DNA from 2 places in the Serratia grimesii genome. Region 2 is predicted to be linked to the other one. Evidence: predicted binding sites of a transcription regulator. Region 2 holds the regulator's gene; the other holds the start of a gene.
What was found. The regulator CRP, encoded in region 2, controls carbon source genes, mostly activating them, when cyclic AMP is high. The targets are predictions, from matches to a motif close to ATGTGANNNNNNTCACAT.
Positions count from the first base shown of each region.

Region 1: SGBXF1_RS02725 (iron-containing alcohol dehydrogenase) is a predicted target of CRP. The motif match lies at 2,629-2,646, and genes of this name have one in related genera.

Region 1 is NZ_LT883155.1:587,196-595,177, forward strand. It holds gene aptA (omega-aminotransferase AptA) at 1-166, opposite strand, end outside; gene SGBXF1_RS02720 (LysR family transcriptional regulator) at 302-1,231, shown strand; gene SGBXF1_RS02725 (iron-containing alcohol dehydrogenase) at 1,365-2,492, opposite strand; gene SGBXF1_RS02730 (helix-turn-helix transcriptional regulator) at 2,758-3,516, shown strand; gene SGBXF1_RS02735 (NAD(P)/FAD-dependent oxidoreductase) at 3,618-4,919, shown strand; gene SGBXF1_RS02740 (cupin domain-containing protein) at 4,941-5,306, shown strand; gene SGBXF1_RS02745 (alpha/beta hydrolase) at 5,345-6,151, opposite strand; gene SGBXF1_RS02750 (class II histone deacetylase) at 6,250-7,362, opposite strand; gene SGBXF1_RS02755 (MFS transporter) at 7,376-7,982, opposite strand, start outside.
Region 2 is NZ_LT883155.1:4,785,542-4,793,523, reverse strand. It holds gene SGBXF1_RS22430 (helicase HerA-like domain-containing protein) at 1-1,169, shown strand, start outside; gene SGBXF1_RS22425 (aminodeoxychorismate synthase component II) at 1,275-1,850, shown strand; gene argD (bifunctional acetylornithine/succinyldiaminopimelate transaminase) at 1,982-3,199, shown strand; gene SGBXF1_RS22415 (YccS/YhfK family putative transporter) at 3,237-5,312, opposite strand; gene crp (cAMP-activated global transcriptional regulator CRP) at 5,367-5,999, opposite strand; gene SGBXF1_RS22405 (OsmC family protein) at 6,379-6,786, shown strand; gene SGBXF1_RS22400 (LysR substrate-binding domain-containing protein) at 6,789-7,697, opposite strand; gene SGBXF1_RS22395 (MFS transporter) at 7,893-7,982, shown strand, end outside.

The DNA.
Region 1 (7,982 bases), 890 kb from region 2:
AACCGTCAAATATTTTACGCCCGTCCTGGCTGGTATAATAAACGCCTTCAGCGTGGCTTATCATTCGCGGGTTGGTTTTAAAATTACGGTTACCGGTAAACGGCATCCAATGTGCTTCTAACCATTCACGTTCGGGTTTATTTTTAGGGTGATTTAAATCAGCCATTTTTCCCTCCGGGCGGGAGAATCGATGAGGTTAATTAAATAACCTGGCGTGTTAATGAATTGTTGCTTTAAATTGACTATGTTCTGCTTCTTCACTAATGTGAATAATCATATGTCGAAACTTACTTAAGGTTTTATGCAAGTAAAAAAGCGCGCACTTTTGGGGCAGTTATCGGATATGGACTTGCGGTTGCTGCGAGTGTTTAAGGCCGTGGTTGACTGTGGTGGCATGAGCGCCGCCGAATTGGAATTGAATATCAGTCTGTCGACCATCAGCAAGCATATCAAAGATCTGGAACAGCGTTTGGGCCTGACACTGTGCCATCGCGGGCGTGAGGGGTTTGCGGTCACTGACGAAGGGCTGCTGATTTACCAGGAAACCATTAATCTCTTGGCGGCAACCGAGGCTTTCCGTCGTGGCGTGGATGATGTGCACCAGCGTTTGGGTGGACAACTGCATGTGGCGATATTTGATCATACCGTCAGTAATCCACAGGCACATATCGGGCGAGCTATTGCGTTATTTAGTGAACAGGCACCGGACGTGTCTTTGCAAATGTATGTGGAGCCGATAAATACCATTGAGCGCGGCGTTATTGATGGGCAATTTCAGGTTGGCATTATTCCCATGCACCGTAGTGCAGAAAGTTTATCTTATAGTTCGTTATTTAATGAGAGGATGTTCTTATATTGCGGTGCGCAGCATGAATTATTTTCTGCTAATCATGAAACGCTGAATTGGGATCTATTGCACAATTATGCCTTTGCTGGATTAGGTTACCATTCGCCGAATATGGAACTGAGCCTGCAACAGCATTTGCATCGCAAAGCGACGGGTTTTGCCCAAGAATCGATAGCGACATTAATCCTTTCCGGTAAGTACGTCGGTTTTCTCCCCGACCACTATGCGGCATTTTTTGTCGCGCAGAAGATGATGCGGGCGATCAAACCCTCGCTGTTCTGCTACCACTGTGAGTATTCCAGCGTATTACGGCGTTCACCCAGCCCGCAACGGGTCGTGAAGCTGTTCCACGAGTGCCTGCTGGCGGCTCATGGAACAGCATGATGTTACTGATCTTTCTTCTTGCCGAAAATCTTGATCAGCACGCCGACCAGTATGCCAATCGCGATGCCGGTGAAAATCCAGCTGATGATACCCATTTCCGATCTCCCGCTATTACTTTGATCTAATTATATAATCATTCGACGCGGAATGCGCCTTCGATCATCAGCTGCCGCTGCGGCGCACTGTAGTCGATCAGTGAGTTCTTGCTGTTGGATTTGGCCAGTGTGACGGCCAGTTCGTCGGCGGAAATGGGCAGATCGTCCTGCCAAAACGTGGCGATGGCGTTGCGGGTAATGAAGTCGATCAGATAGCGTTCCGGGCTGTCTTGTTGTTCGGGGAACAGGCGAGTGGCGAGTTCGGCCATCAGTGCCCGCTGTTGCGGTTGTTCACTCTGCGCCAGCAGCTCGAGGAAGGGCAGCAGCAGACGGCCACACACCTGTCCATGGTGGTAGTCGCGCAATGCGCCAATTTCACCTGCAATACCGTGGATCACACCTAACCCTGCGGCGCTCAGCGTCAGCCCACCAAGGTAGGAAGCTTGCATGATGTCCTCACGTGCCTGAGCACTGCGGTTGAGTGTCGGCCAGGCACGCAGGAAGTGGCGGATACCGGTCAGCGACATCTCACGTGTCATGGCATTGGCGGTTTTGGATAAGTAAGCTTCGAACAAATGGGTGAAGGCATCGATGGCGCAATAAGCCAGTACCTTGTCCGGTGTGCCCTGTAGCAGTTGTGGATCCAGGATCGCGGTATGCGGCACAAAGTTGTTATGCCGCAGCGAGGCTTTTACCTTGCTGAAGTGAGTATCTGTGATTACCGCGTTCTGAGTCACTTCGCTGCCGGTGCCGGCCGTGGTCGGAATGGCAATCAGCGGCAAGGTGGCACCACTGATTTTAGTGTCGCCGACTTTTTCCATATAGCGCAGGGTCGGCAACGGGTGTTCAACCAGTGCGGCAAATGCCTTGGCGGCATCCAGTACGCTGCCACCGCCGATCGCGACTACGCGTTGAGCTTTTCCGCGCCAGCGCGCGACCCAGGCGTCGATCTCTTGCGGCGACGCCTCGTGACTGACTATTTCGGTACCGATCAGCAGCGGTGTCAGCGTGTCCGCCAGGGAAGAATACACCGCGCCATTGAGAAATGAGCGGCAGCTAAACAGCAGCGTCGGTTGCGGCTCTGCGGTCAGTAGCGGGATCAATTGGCTGATGCTGCCGTGGCCGAACCAGGTATGGCGGTTGGCGATCGTCAGGCTGGTGGTCATAGTCTCTCCTTGGCGCACGAAAACCACAGCATAAGCCAGCCTCTGCGGCTGAACCACTGCTTTTCGCTGCCTGAAAGACATTCCGTTAATATGTTAACCCAGCATGATTGCTTCAGGGCGCGATAATCTCGCGAAGGTGTGATTTGTTTAACATGTAAACAATTCAGGGATTGCATTTGGTGCTATTGAGTGTTTTCTATAACAAGCAGGCCAGAATGAAGCCGGAGCAAAGTGATTGTTAATTTATTAATGATGGCGGGCGAATATGACTATTCAGGTCGAACGATTATCAGCAGTGATCGACGCAGTGGCGACTCAACGCTTTTATCCTAGCTTGCTGGCCTGGCTGGAAGGCTTTTTCGCCTTTGATAATGCTATTGTCTACGCTTTTGAACGCGGCCAGGCACCACGTTGCCTGATAAAAACCGAGAAGGAAAACAGCGACGCGGTTAACCAACTCTACCAGCAGGGCGCTTATTTGCAGGATCCGTTTTATCAGGCGCTGAATGGCGGTGGGAGTGACGGAGTGTTAACGTTGCGCCAGCTCGCACCGTGCGGTTTTTACCATACTGATTATTACCGTAATTTTTACCGAAAAACCGGCTGGCACGATGAAGCTGGCGTACTGCTGCCCCTGACGACGGAACGCGGGCTGGGGGTGTTTTTCGGCTCGGCGCGTCAGTCTGTGGGAGTACGCTCTCCGCAACTGACAGAGTTGCGCGACGCGCTGACACTGTTGAAAAGTGTCGCTCGCCTGCATGGTGAAGTGATCGCGGCGCCCGCTGCGCCGGACAAGGTGACGGACCATGCCGTGCAGGCACGTTATCTGTTGACGCCACGTGAGCGTGAAATTGTGGATCTGATCCTTGAAGGCTCCGGTTCACAGCAGATCGCCGACCGGCTGTTTATCAGCCTGGGTACGGTGAAAAATCACCGCAAGAACATCTACAGCAAGCTGAATATCGGCTCACAGGCCGAGCTGTTCAGCCTGCTGTTGGCCACACCGCTGCGACGCAGTGCCTGAGTGTTAATTATTTGTTGCGAATGTCCCTAAGGGGACATAGCGACGACGACGTCGCTTGCTGATAATCCGATGATAGAGCCAAGGTCATCGGGAGTGCGGCAGTGAATAATAATATCGAATCGTTAACCTACTACGCGGCAACCAAGAAGTACGATCTGCGCTTCCCGACGCTGGAAGAAGATCTGGACGTTGACGTGGTCATCATCGGTGGTGGCTTCTCCGGCATTAATACCGCACTGGAGCTGGCGGAACGGGGCATCACCAATATTGCCATTCTTGAAGGGCGCCATCTGGGCTACGGCGGCACTGGCCGCAACGGTGGACAGGTGATGGCGGGGATCGGCCATGATCTGGAAAAGATCAAACGTCATGTCGGTCCTGCCGGGCTAGAAACCATCTTTAAAATCAGCAACCTTGGTGCCGGGATTATTCGCGAGCGCATCAAAAAATACCACATCGATGCCGACTTCTGTTTTGGCTACGGCTATCTCGGCAGCAACGCGCGCCAGGAGAAAACCTTGCGCAGCTGGCTGAAGGAGTTTAAAGCGGTATCGCCGGATGAAGAGATCGAACTCTATACCGGTGCGGAAGTGAAGCAGGTGGTGGGTTCAGACGCTTATACCTGCGCATTGAAACACATGGGCGGCGGGCACGTGCATTCACTTAACCTGCTGTTAGGGGAAGCTCAGGCGCTGAGCGGCTATGGCGTGAAGATCTTTGAAAACAGCAGCGTGCTCGGCGTGGAATACGGTTCGCGTATTAAGGTACGTACCGCCATGGGATCGGTACGCGCCAACAAGATGCTGTGGGCCTGTAACGGTTTTCTCAACGGCATGGAACCGTTCATCTACAACAAAACCATCAATACCTATGCTTTCCAACTGGCGACCGAACCGCTGCCTGACGAACTGATCCGCCAGATCAGCCCGATTCGCGGTGCTTACAGCGACATCCGTCCGGTGATTGACTATTACCGTGTGACCAATGAAAACCGTTTGCTGTTCGGCAGCGCGACCCGACTGATCGAATACATTCCGGCGGATCTCAAAGCCTGGAACCGTAATCTGATGTTGAAGGTGTTCCCCTATCTGCATGACGTCAAGATCGACCTGGCCTGGGGCGGCCCACTGTGTTGTAGCGCCAATCTGTTCCCGCAGATTGGTACTTTGCCACAGCACGATAACGTGTTCTACGTGCAGGGTTATTCCGGTTTTGGCGTCACGCCGAGCCATATCGTCTGCAAGGTGTTGGCGGAGGGCATGAGTGAAGGATCCGATCGTTACGATCTGATGAGTTCGATTCCGCACGTCAATATCTTCGGCAAGGACAAACTGCGGCGGGTGATGACCACTGCCGGCAAGGTTTGGCACCAGACATCCGGTTACTGGAAAGGCCGCCGTTAATTCTTATGAGAGGAGAGAGACATGAAACCATTACTGCTGAAGCAAGCGTTGCCTGAATTGCTGGAGATTGGCAGCGTCAGCAACCTCGGTGCCAAGGTGATCGCTGGTGAGCCAAACGTGGGCGTCGCGAGTATTTTTGGTGAGCCAACGGATAACCTGAATTGTGGCATCTTTAGCTGTACACGCGGTACCTTCGTGATGGAGTACCCGTTTGCTGAACACGCCACCGTGTGGGAAGGCACGGCAACGCTGACTGATGAGAACACCGGTAAATCCGTGCAATATCAGGCCGGTGACTCCTGGTTTGTCGAAAAGGGCACGCCGGTGCGCTGGGAAATCACCTCCGATCGTTTTGTAAAACACTACCTGGCGATTGTCGAAGGTTGATCTCGTACTTCCCCCTCTTCGCTGGAGAGGGGGATCCGCTACCCCAGCACCCGTTCAATAAAACTGCCGATCCGCCTCAAGATCTGATCTTTGTTCGTCTCGTTAAAGCTTTCATGACGCCCACCGGGGTTCACCATGGATTCAAAATCGTGGCCCTTCAGCACGTTGATGGCGGTTTGCGACTGCGCCATAAGCACCAGCCGGTCGTCATCACCGTGTATCCATAACGTTGGCAATGCACCAAAGCCCGGCCCGGCGTTGATTTTGGCCAGCATTTGCTGAATGCCATGCAAGGTTGGGCGCTTGAATGGGCCGTGCCACACCAGCGGGTCGGCCTGATAGGCAGTGCCAACTGCCGGATCGCGCGACAGGGTGGCGGTATCAAGCGGATCGTCAGGGATCTTCGAGAGATTCAGCAGATCGGAAATTTGGGTTCTTTCGCCAATTAGTGGACCGGAAAGCACCAGCGCACGCACGTTATCCCCATAACGCTGAACGTAGCGGGTGGCGATCATGCCGCCCATGGAATGACCAATGACCACCAGTGGTACCCCAGGGTGCAGTTGCTGGAAATGTGCCGCCACGCGGTGAACGTCGTCGACGACGGCGTCATAATCTTCAATTAATACGCGCTCACCCTGTGACAAGCCGTGGCCAACATGGTCGGGGCCAAACACGCGCGCACCTTGGGCTTCCAGCGTGCGTGCTACGTACTGATAGCGACCGAGATGCTCGCCGTAACCGTGTACCAGCAGCGCCAGAAAGCGCGGTCGGTCATGGCCCCAATCATGTACCGCGATATCGCCCTGGCCACCTTTGATAAAGCTAATCTTCTGTTCAGACATATTATTTTTCTCATCGGTAGGGATAAACGGAAACCCTATTCAGCGTAGTGGCAAAGCGAGGAATTGGTAGGGGCGCAAGATGCTGCGCCCTGAGGTGATTAGCGAATGAACTGCTGCGCCAGTTGATCAATAGCCTGACGCTGGAACTGATTGAAGGCCTCGCGTGGTTGCTGTTGTTGGATAAATTCCAGTAGCGGATCCTGTACTTCGGTACGGATGCCGCTGAGTTCTTCCATCACTGCCAGACCGCAAAACGGTACGTAGGATTCGGCATAACCGCCTTCATGCACCATCACCAATTTGCCATCGCACAGGCGATCGGCGGCGTCCTGCACCAGGGCTGTCATGTGACGGAAACTGTCACTGTGTAATTGCATACGCGCCAGCGGATCGAGGGCGTTGGCATCGTAACCGCAAGCGACAATGATCATTTCCGGTTGGAATTGTTCCAGCGCCGGAATGACAATTTGGCGCATGGCGTGCAGGTAACCATCATCACCTGCCCCGGCCAGCAGCGGAATATTGATGTTATAGCCTTCGCCCGCACCGGCCCCGCGATCCTGCTCACCAGAGTATCCTGCCGGGAAGCAGCCATCCTGATGCAGTGACAGTGTTAGCACGTCGTCCCGCTGCCAGTAGATATGCTGGGTGCCATTGCCGTGATGGACGTCCCAGTCGAGCACCGCCACCTTGCCCAGACCGTATCTTGCTTTGGCACGTTCGATGGCGATGGGGATATTGGCCAAAAAGCAAAAACCCATCGATTGGTCCGGCAGGCAGTGGTGACCCGGCGGGCGTGACAGTGCATAGGCGTTGTCCAGATCGCCCTGCAGCACCGCCTCGACGGCTGCACAGGCTAATCCGGCGGACAACTTGGCTATCTCGTAACTGCCGGGGCCCAGCGGCGCTTCCTCGCCCAGCATGCCGCCGCCGTTGTCGCTTAACTGTTTGAAGCGTTGTAAATAGTGGGCCGGATGAATGCGTAGCAGGTCTTCATCCGATGCCAGCTCCGCGCTCAGCAGCGTGAGCTGGCGCGACAGACCGGACACGTCCATCAGGTTCTTCATGCGCCGTTTGGTTTCCGGCGATTCTGCATGGCCCGCCCCCGAAGGCGGTTGTACCCAGCCGCCGACCGGTAGCGTGGTGGCGTGCAGGCCGGTGCTGTGCCAGAAACAGCGTTCATCAAACAAGAAACCGGTTTTTCTTTTCACCTTTTTACTCCTGTTAAACGGCGCGGCGAACGCGCTGTGAAGCCAACAAAATCAACAGCAACGACAGCAGCGCACTACCCAGTGCGCCGACCAACAGTGCATCGAAGCCGCCGAAAGACTCAATCAGATAACCGGCCAGCGTTGGTCCAATCGCCATGCCACCGCCAATCACCAGATTGATGTTGTTCATGAGTTTGCCGTTGTTATCCAACCCGGCAACGCGGGCCAAAATAAACGGCAGTACAAAGGTCCAGGTGAACTTGAACAGCACTGCGGCGGCGGCGAAACGCAGCAGCAAGGGTTCCCTGAACAACAGCCCAATACCGGCGATCAATAAACCGTAACTCAGCCAAATCAGCGTGTTGCCGCCACGGCGTGCACTGATTAACGCGGCACCACCGGCACCAACGATGCCAAACAGTGTGGCGGCGGCCAGTACCTGACCGCTGTTGACCGGCGAGAGGCCCGCGGCGGCGGCGATGCTGCCGATAAAGGTCCAGACTGCGCTCAGGCTGATATAAAAGGTCAGTACGGACAGTACGGCGAAGGCTTTACGGATCCAGGGAGTTGCTGCGGTTTGGACTGCGGTATGCGCAGGGTGAAATCCAGTAGGGAAGGCG
Region 2 (7,982 bases):
TGGGGCCATTGCTGCTGGGCCGTTTGTTAGATTTGAATGACGTACAAAGCGGTGTTTTGCAGTTGGTGTTCAAAATTGCCGATGATAATGCGTTGTTGTTGCTGGATATGAAAGATCTGCGCGCCATGGTGCAGTACGTGGGTGACAACGCCAAACAGTTCCAGACCCAATACGGCAATATTTCTTCGGCTTCGGTGGGCGCTATCCAGCGCGGTTTGCTGACGCTGGAGGAACAGGGCGCCAATATGTTCTTCGGCGAGCCGATGCTGGATATCAATGACCTGATGAAAACCGACGCCAATGGGCATGGTGTTATCAATCTGCTGGCGGCTGATAAGCTGATTAATCAGCCGAAACTGTATTCGGTTTTCCTGCTGTGGCTCTTGGCTGAGCTATTCGAACACCTGCCGGAGGTGGGCGACCCGGAACAGCCGAAGCTGGTGTTCTTCTTCGATGAAGCGCATCTGTTGTTCAACGATGCGCCGGCGGCATTGCTGACCAAAATCGAGCAGGTGGTGCGCCTGATCCGCTCCAAAGGCGTCGGCATCTACTTTGTGACCCAGAACCCACTGGATATCCCGGACAGCGTGCTGGGGCAGTTAGGTAATCGCGTACAGCATGCGTTACGTGCTTTTACGCCGCGTGACCAGAAGGCGGTGAAGGCTGCGGCACAAACCATGCGTGCCAATCCGGCCTTCGATGCCGAAACGGCGATCACCGAACTGGGCGTGGGCGAGGCGTTGGTCTCTTTCCTCGATGAAAAAGGGCGTCCTAATGTGGTGGAACGGGCGATGGTGATCGCGCCGGAATCCAAGATGGGCATGCTGGGGGCGGAAGGGCTGAACAGTGCGATCAATAAGTCGCCGCTGTATGGGCGTTACGAAGATATGGTTGACCGTGAGTCTGCCTATGAAAAACTGTCAGCTCAGGGTTTTTCTACCGTTGGCACGCCGCAAGCAGGCCAGCCAGCACCACAACCTCAGGCACAACAGCAGGCGGGCGGTGGCTTGATGGGCGGATTGAACGAAATTCTGTTTGGTTCTACCGGCCCGCGTGGCGGTAAGCGTGACGGTGTCGTCCAGACCGCCGCCAAGAGCATGGCACGTGACCTTGGCCGCCAGATCCTGCGTGGCGTGCTGGGCTCGATTATGGGTGGCCGCAAAAAGTAAGCTGAAATTATCGGTAGCGGCGGTATTGTAGGGGCGTTGTATACTGCGCCCGTGTAAATCGGGGCAAGATATTCGCTCCCTACGATGATGTCCGTTGGAAACACTATGCTGCTGTTGATCGATAACTACGACTCTTTTACCTATAACCTTTACCAGTACTTCTGCGAATTGGGCGCCGAGGTGTTGGTAAAGCGCAATGATGAGCTGCAACTGACCGATATTGAACGGCTGGCGCCGCAGCGTTTAGTGATCTCCCCCGGTCCTTGTACCCCGAACGAAGCCGGCATCTCGCTGGATGCCATCCGTCATTTTGCCGGTAAATTGCCGATCCTCGGTGTTTGTCTGGGCCATCAGGCGCTGGGGCAGGTCTTTGGGGCTAAGGTGGTGCGTGCACGTGAAGTCATGCATGGTAAAACCTCGGCGATCCGCCATTTCGACAGCGGTGTTTTTCACGGGCTGAACAATCCTTTGACCGTGACGCGCTACCACTCGTTGGTGCTTGAGGCTGCTACTTTGCCGGACTGTTTTGACGTGACGGCCTGGAGCGAGCGCGACGGCGTACGCGATGAAATTATGGGGATCCGCCACCGCCAACTGGCGCTGGAAGGGGTGCAGTTCCACCCGGAGAGTATCCTTAGCGAGCAGGGCCACCAGCTGCTGGATAATTTCCTTAAAAGTTAACCGGTTAGGTTTTTTTTAACCGCGAAGACGATTTGCGTTTGCCCTTTATTGGTTTTTTATGCATATTTTGTGATTATATTTTCACTCAATCGCAACCAAAAGACTGAGTCACATTTAGGGTGGGCCCCATAATGACCGAAAAATCCGCAGTTAACCGCAGTACCTTTGACCAGGTTATCCTGCCTGTTTATGCACCCGCGCAGTTTGTTCCGGTCAGGGGCAAAGGCAGCCGCGTGTGGGACCAGCAGGGGAAAGAGTATATCGATTTCTCTGGCGGCATTGCGGTGACGGCGTTAGGGCACTGTCACCCGGCTTTGGTCGAGGCGCTGAAACAGCAGGGCGAAACCCTGTGGCATACCAGCAACGTTTTTACTAACGAGCCAGCGCTGCGTCTGGCCACCAAGTTGATCAACGCCACCTTTGCCGACCGGGTGTTTTTCGCCAACTCCGGTGCAGAAGCCAACGAAGCGGCCTTCAAGCTGGCGCGCCATTACGCCATTACCCGCCACAGTCCGTATAAAACCAAAATCATCGCGTTTTATAACGCTTTCCACGGTCGCACGCTATTCACCGTCTCGGTGGGTGGGCAGGCCAAGTATTCTGACGGCTTTGGGCCGAAACCTGCGGATATCGTGCACGTGCCGTTCAACGATCTGGCCGCAGTAAAAGCCATAATGGATGATCACACCTGTGCGGTAGTGATGGAGCCGATTCAGGGTGAGGGCGGTATTACCCCGGTAAATGCCGAATTCCTCAAAGGTGTGCGTGAACTCTGCGATAAGCACCAGGCGCTACTGGTATTCGATGAAGTACAAAGTGGTATGGGGCGTAGCGGTAAGCTGTTCGCTTACATGCATTATGGTGTAACGCCGGACATTCTTACCACAGCCAAAGCACTCGGTGGTGGTTTCCCTGTCAGCGCCATGTTGACCACCGAAGACATTGCTTCGGTAATGCAGGTGGGTACTCATGGCACCACCTACGGTGGCAACCCGCTAGCCTGTGCTGTGGCAGAAGCAGCGCTGGACGTGATCAATACGCCAGAAGTACTGAGTGGCATTGAACTGCGCCATGGTTTTTACGTGCAGGCATTAAAGAAGATTGGCGAGAAGTACGGTATCTTCAGTGACATCCGTGGCATGGGCTTGCTGATTGGCGCTGAGCTGACTCCGCAATACCACGGCAAGGCGCGCGACTTCCTGACTGCTGCTGCCGCTCGTGGGCTGATGATTCTTAACGCAGGGCCAAATGTCATTCGCTTTGCCCCTTCACTGGTTGTGGAAACTCAGGACATCGATGACGGTATGGCATTGTTTGAGTTGGCCGTGCAGGATGTGATTAACGCTTAATGCGTTGTCTTGATAACGGGGGCGCCATACGGCGCCCTTATTGATCGCGGAGTTTACGCTTCAGCCAAATGCCATGATGTGGGCGTTGGCTCCAGGCCAATGACGAGATGGTATGCATGACGCTCAGGTGCGACAAAATACGCCGCAGGTGGCGTTCCATTTCGGTCACCGGCATATCAGGGTGCAAATCCGGCGGCTGCATAATGCTGTTGCCACTGCTTGGCCCGTCGTACTCCAGCCGTTGCTGACAGCTTTGCAGCGCAATCTCACAAGATTGCAGATATTCCTCCGCCAGTTTTGGCGTCAGCATATAGTGCTCGCGCGCCAGAATAGTCATCGCATTAAGGTGTTCGACAATAAACTGGCTGTGTGTCACCCACAGGCGCATATCCGCCAGATAGCTCGATTCAAATCCCGGTTCCTGCATCGCCTGATTCAATGAGGTGAAAAGCGCATTGTGCGCCTGATTGACCTGCATACGGGCATAGGCCAGTGCACTGGGGTCGGGTTCTTGCTCTTCCAGCAGCAAACGCAATGCCTGTTGATCGTTCTCCAGCGCCTGGTGGGCGTTTTTACGCAGCAAGCCGCTTTGCCACTGCGGCCACAACCAGATGGTGCTACCGAACACCAGCACACACCCAATCAAGGTATCGATCAGGCGCGGTACCAAGAAATGGGTGCCGTTTAGCGCCAGTAATTGCAAGGTGTAGACCGCTGTCACCGTAAAGCCAATCACCGCCAGCCCGTAGTTTTTACGCGAGACCAAGTAGGCGAGCAGAGTGATCACCAACATCACGCTGAGCGTTTCTGCCTCAGGCAGCTGCAATTGCAGCAGGCCAGCAGCGATCACCAGCCCGACCAAAGTACCGAGTGCACGGTGCTGGATACGTACCCGGGTGGCGTTATAGCCGTTCTGGCTCACCAGCATGATGGTCAACAGGATCCAGTAAGGTTTAGGCAGGTTGAAAACCATCCCGAGGCTACTGCCCGCAGCAAGTGTGACACCCAATCGCGCCGCATTGCGCAGGGCGTTGGATTTGAATGACAGATAGCTGACCAAGGCGGGCCAGAAAGGCAGGCGGTTTTGATTGGCCATCAAATCGCGACGGTAAAGTGGGTGCTGGGTGCGCAGCAGACGGGCGATGCGACTGAAATGGTAGTAACAGAACTGCCCAACCGGGTTGTCTGGGTGCTGCGTCGCCACTTTTTCTAGTGCCGCCAGTTCATTGTCCATATTGAAGCGCTGAGAATGCTGGTGATAAAGAATATCGTGCGCCACCGTGCGCAGGCGGCCGGCAATCACCTGTGCATTACGGCGGATGATCGCTTCGGCTTGGCTCTGTTCCACCAGTTTTTGCACTTCTTCCGGTAGATGCAGGCTGACGGTAATGTGTTCCTGCAAATCCAGTGCGACCTGAAAAGTACGCTGCAGGCGCTTTTGCTCGAGGTTACTGGCGTGCGGTAGAAAGTTAAGCTGCTGATACAGCAGGGTGATTAGATCCATCACTTTTTGCTGGCGCACCAACAGGGGCGGTAACGCGGTCTGTGGATCGGTATGTTGGGTCAGCAGCGAATATTTGGCTTCAAAGTAATCTGCCAGTTCCAGATAGAGCTGATTGAGCGACTCGCGCATCGGTTGCTCTTTCCACAGCGTGAACCAAAACCAGGTAAACAGGCCGTACCAGGCTGTGCCCACGACGTATAGCAACGGTGCGTGCCAAAGCGGAACTGTACCGGCCATGCTGAGAGAAAAGATGGCAGCAACCAGCGAGGCGGGTAGCAGGCGGGCATGTAACGGGCTGATTTCACCGCTTACGCCGAGGAGCAGCGCCAGGCCGAGCATCAGTACCGGCAACGGCAGGTGCCACAGCAATGCTTGCTGCAATAGCAGGCTGCTGAGTGCAAATAGCGAACCACCGACGATCAGGCGTTTGAAGAAGCGTTTGTGAGGGGTATCCAGCCCGGCAATATTACAGCAGGCAGGAACCAGAGAAAATAACAGTCCGTATTGCAGTTGGCCGATCAACAGGCCGAGTAGCACTGGCAGGCACAGCACCAGCGTTTGCCGCAGTGCGTAATTGACTTCCGGGTGGTAAATCAGTCGGCGCCACATGATGACTTGGGGCATAAAAAAACGGCGCGAAACATCGCGCCGTTTTTTCAGTGATTAACGCGTGCCGTAAACGACAATAGTTTTGCCGTGCGCGGAGATCAGGTTTTGATCTTCCAGCATTTTCAGAATACGGCCAACGGTTTCACGTGAACAACCGACGATCTGGCCAATTTCCTGGCGAGTAATTTTAATCTGCATACCATCAGGATGGGTCATGGCATCAGGTTGTTTTGCCAGGTTCAGCAGTGTTTGCGCGATACGGCCTGTAACGTCGAGGAAGGCGAGGTTACCCACTTTCTCAGACGTTATCTGCAGACGGTTTGCCATCTGGGCTGACAGGCGCATCAGGATGTCTGGGTTGACCTGAATTAGCTGGCGGAATTTCTTGTAGGAAATTTCAGCCACTTCACAGGCGGTTTTCGCCCTAACCCAGGCGCTACGCTCCTGACCTTCTTCAAATAATCCAAGCTCGCCGATGAAATCCCCCTGGTTAAGGTAGGACAAAATCATCTCTTTACCTTCTTCATCCTTAATCAGCACCGCGACGGAGCCTTTAACGATGTAGTAAAGCGTTTCGGCCTTTTCACCTTGGTGAATCAGCGTACTTTTGGATGGATATTTGTGGATATGGCAATGAGACAGGAACCATTCGAGAGTAGGGTCTGTTTGCGGTTTGCCGAGAACCATTCGCTGTTATCCTCTGTTGTTATCGCTGCCTTGTGTCACAGGGGTCAGAGTTCCCTGTAAAACCTGTTGTCGCCGTTGTTTTAATGGTGGCTATCAGCAGATTTTGAGGCGTGTCATAAATATACGCTGTCGCTCTAGCATATTAACTTGCCGGGAGAGCTGCAAGCTACATTCTGTTAACATACCGGTAAAGGAGCCTTTCCCTGGGAGTTTCCCTGAAATCAGTGTCCCGGAAAGATTTATTGCGGCTCTGTTTGTAGCACAGAGTGAGGCGGGTGTCTTGTGTTGTCTCGCTTCAGCATGATTAGCATCAGGTTCCGTTGCCAGTTTCTATGCGAAAGCGTACCCTGATTTTAAGAAATTAACCGGAGTGACCAGCATGCAGGCAAGAGTTAAGTGGGTGGAAGGGTTAACGTTTCTGGGTGAGTCCGCGTCTGGCCATCAGGTATTGATGGACGGCAATGCGGGCGATAAAGCGCCTAGCCCGATGGAAATGGTGCTGATGTCGGTGGGGGGGTGCAGTGCTATCGATGTGGTGTCGATCTTGCAAAAAGGGCGTAATGATGTGCGCGACTGCGAGGTCAAGCTGACTTCTGAACGACGTGAAGAAGCACCGCGTTTGTTCACCCATATCAACCTGCATTTTATCGTGACCGGTAAGGATCTGAGTGACAAAGTCGTTGAGCGGGCGGTGAACCTCTCGGCAGAGAAATACTGCTCGGTGTCATTGATGCTGAGTAAGGCCGCCAGTGTGACTCACAGCTTCGAGATCCGCGACGTAGCCTGACCCTACCAGCTGTAGCGTTGGCAATGGGTACGTAATAAATCGAGAAATCGCCGCGCCGTCACTGTCAGCGGCGATTTTTGCGAATACAGCACGCCATATTGCGCCTGTGGCAAAGTGTCGATAGGCAGGATTGCCAATTTTCCCCGCAAAGAGAATGGGTTGCTCATCGCCCGCGCCACGATAGTCAAACAGTCCGTTTCCAACACCATGTTCAGTCCACAGACTACAGAATCCGAACGAATCGGCGCATGGGTCAACTGTTGATAAAAGTTTCCGAGTACTGACTGTAATTGATGATAATACCCCATGTCGGTTTCCGGCAGCAGCCACTTGGCTTGCCGCAAATCATCCAGCGACGTTGCCTGCGCCAGCGGGTGCCCATCACGTGCGATAATGCAAAATGGCGCGTTGAATAACGGCTCATGACACATTTCTTCCAGCGGAAGTCCTGGGCTAACAGTGCCGACGACGAAATCCAGTCTCCCCTCACGCAAGGCCGGCAACAGAGTAGATAGCTGCGCTTCGCGGATTATCAGGTTGGCTTGCGGGAACTGACATTTGAACGCATCTACCAGCCCTGGCAGTACCGTAAGTGCCAGTAACGAAGAGCAGCCGATGGCGACGCTACCCTGTGAATGTTGATTGAGTTGCTGGATCTCATCGGAAGCGCGCTGCAATTCCTCCAGGATAAGCTGCATCCGCAGCGAAAAAGCACGGCCGGTTGCGGTTAACGTCATCCCTTGGCTACTGCGCAGAATTAACTGGGTTTCCAACGTTTGCTCCAGTTCGCGGATGCTACGGCTCACTGCGGGTTGGGATTGCCCCAGGGCGCGAGCCGCACCACGGATGCTGCCGCTGCGGATGACCTGTTGGAATACCTTTAACTGCTGCAACTTAGGTAAATAGCGCACTCATCCCCCCCTATCAGTAAAAAGCATCACCGCTTAAAAGATTGCATCTTACGCCGCCTGCGTAAAGCCTATAATTTCGCCATGTATGACTTAATTGGTTGTTATTAAAACTATAAAGTGACGAAGCGCACACTATTACCGCGTGCCCATTCTGTCGGGCATACACTGGGGCGATAACTTAAAGGAATATCAGCTATGAAAAATCGTTCGCTAATGATTTTTTTGCTGTTTGTGGGTTATGTAGTGGTTTACATCGACAAGAGTGTTATGGGTTTTGCGCTGTTG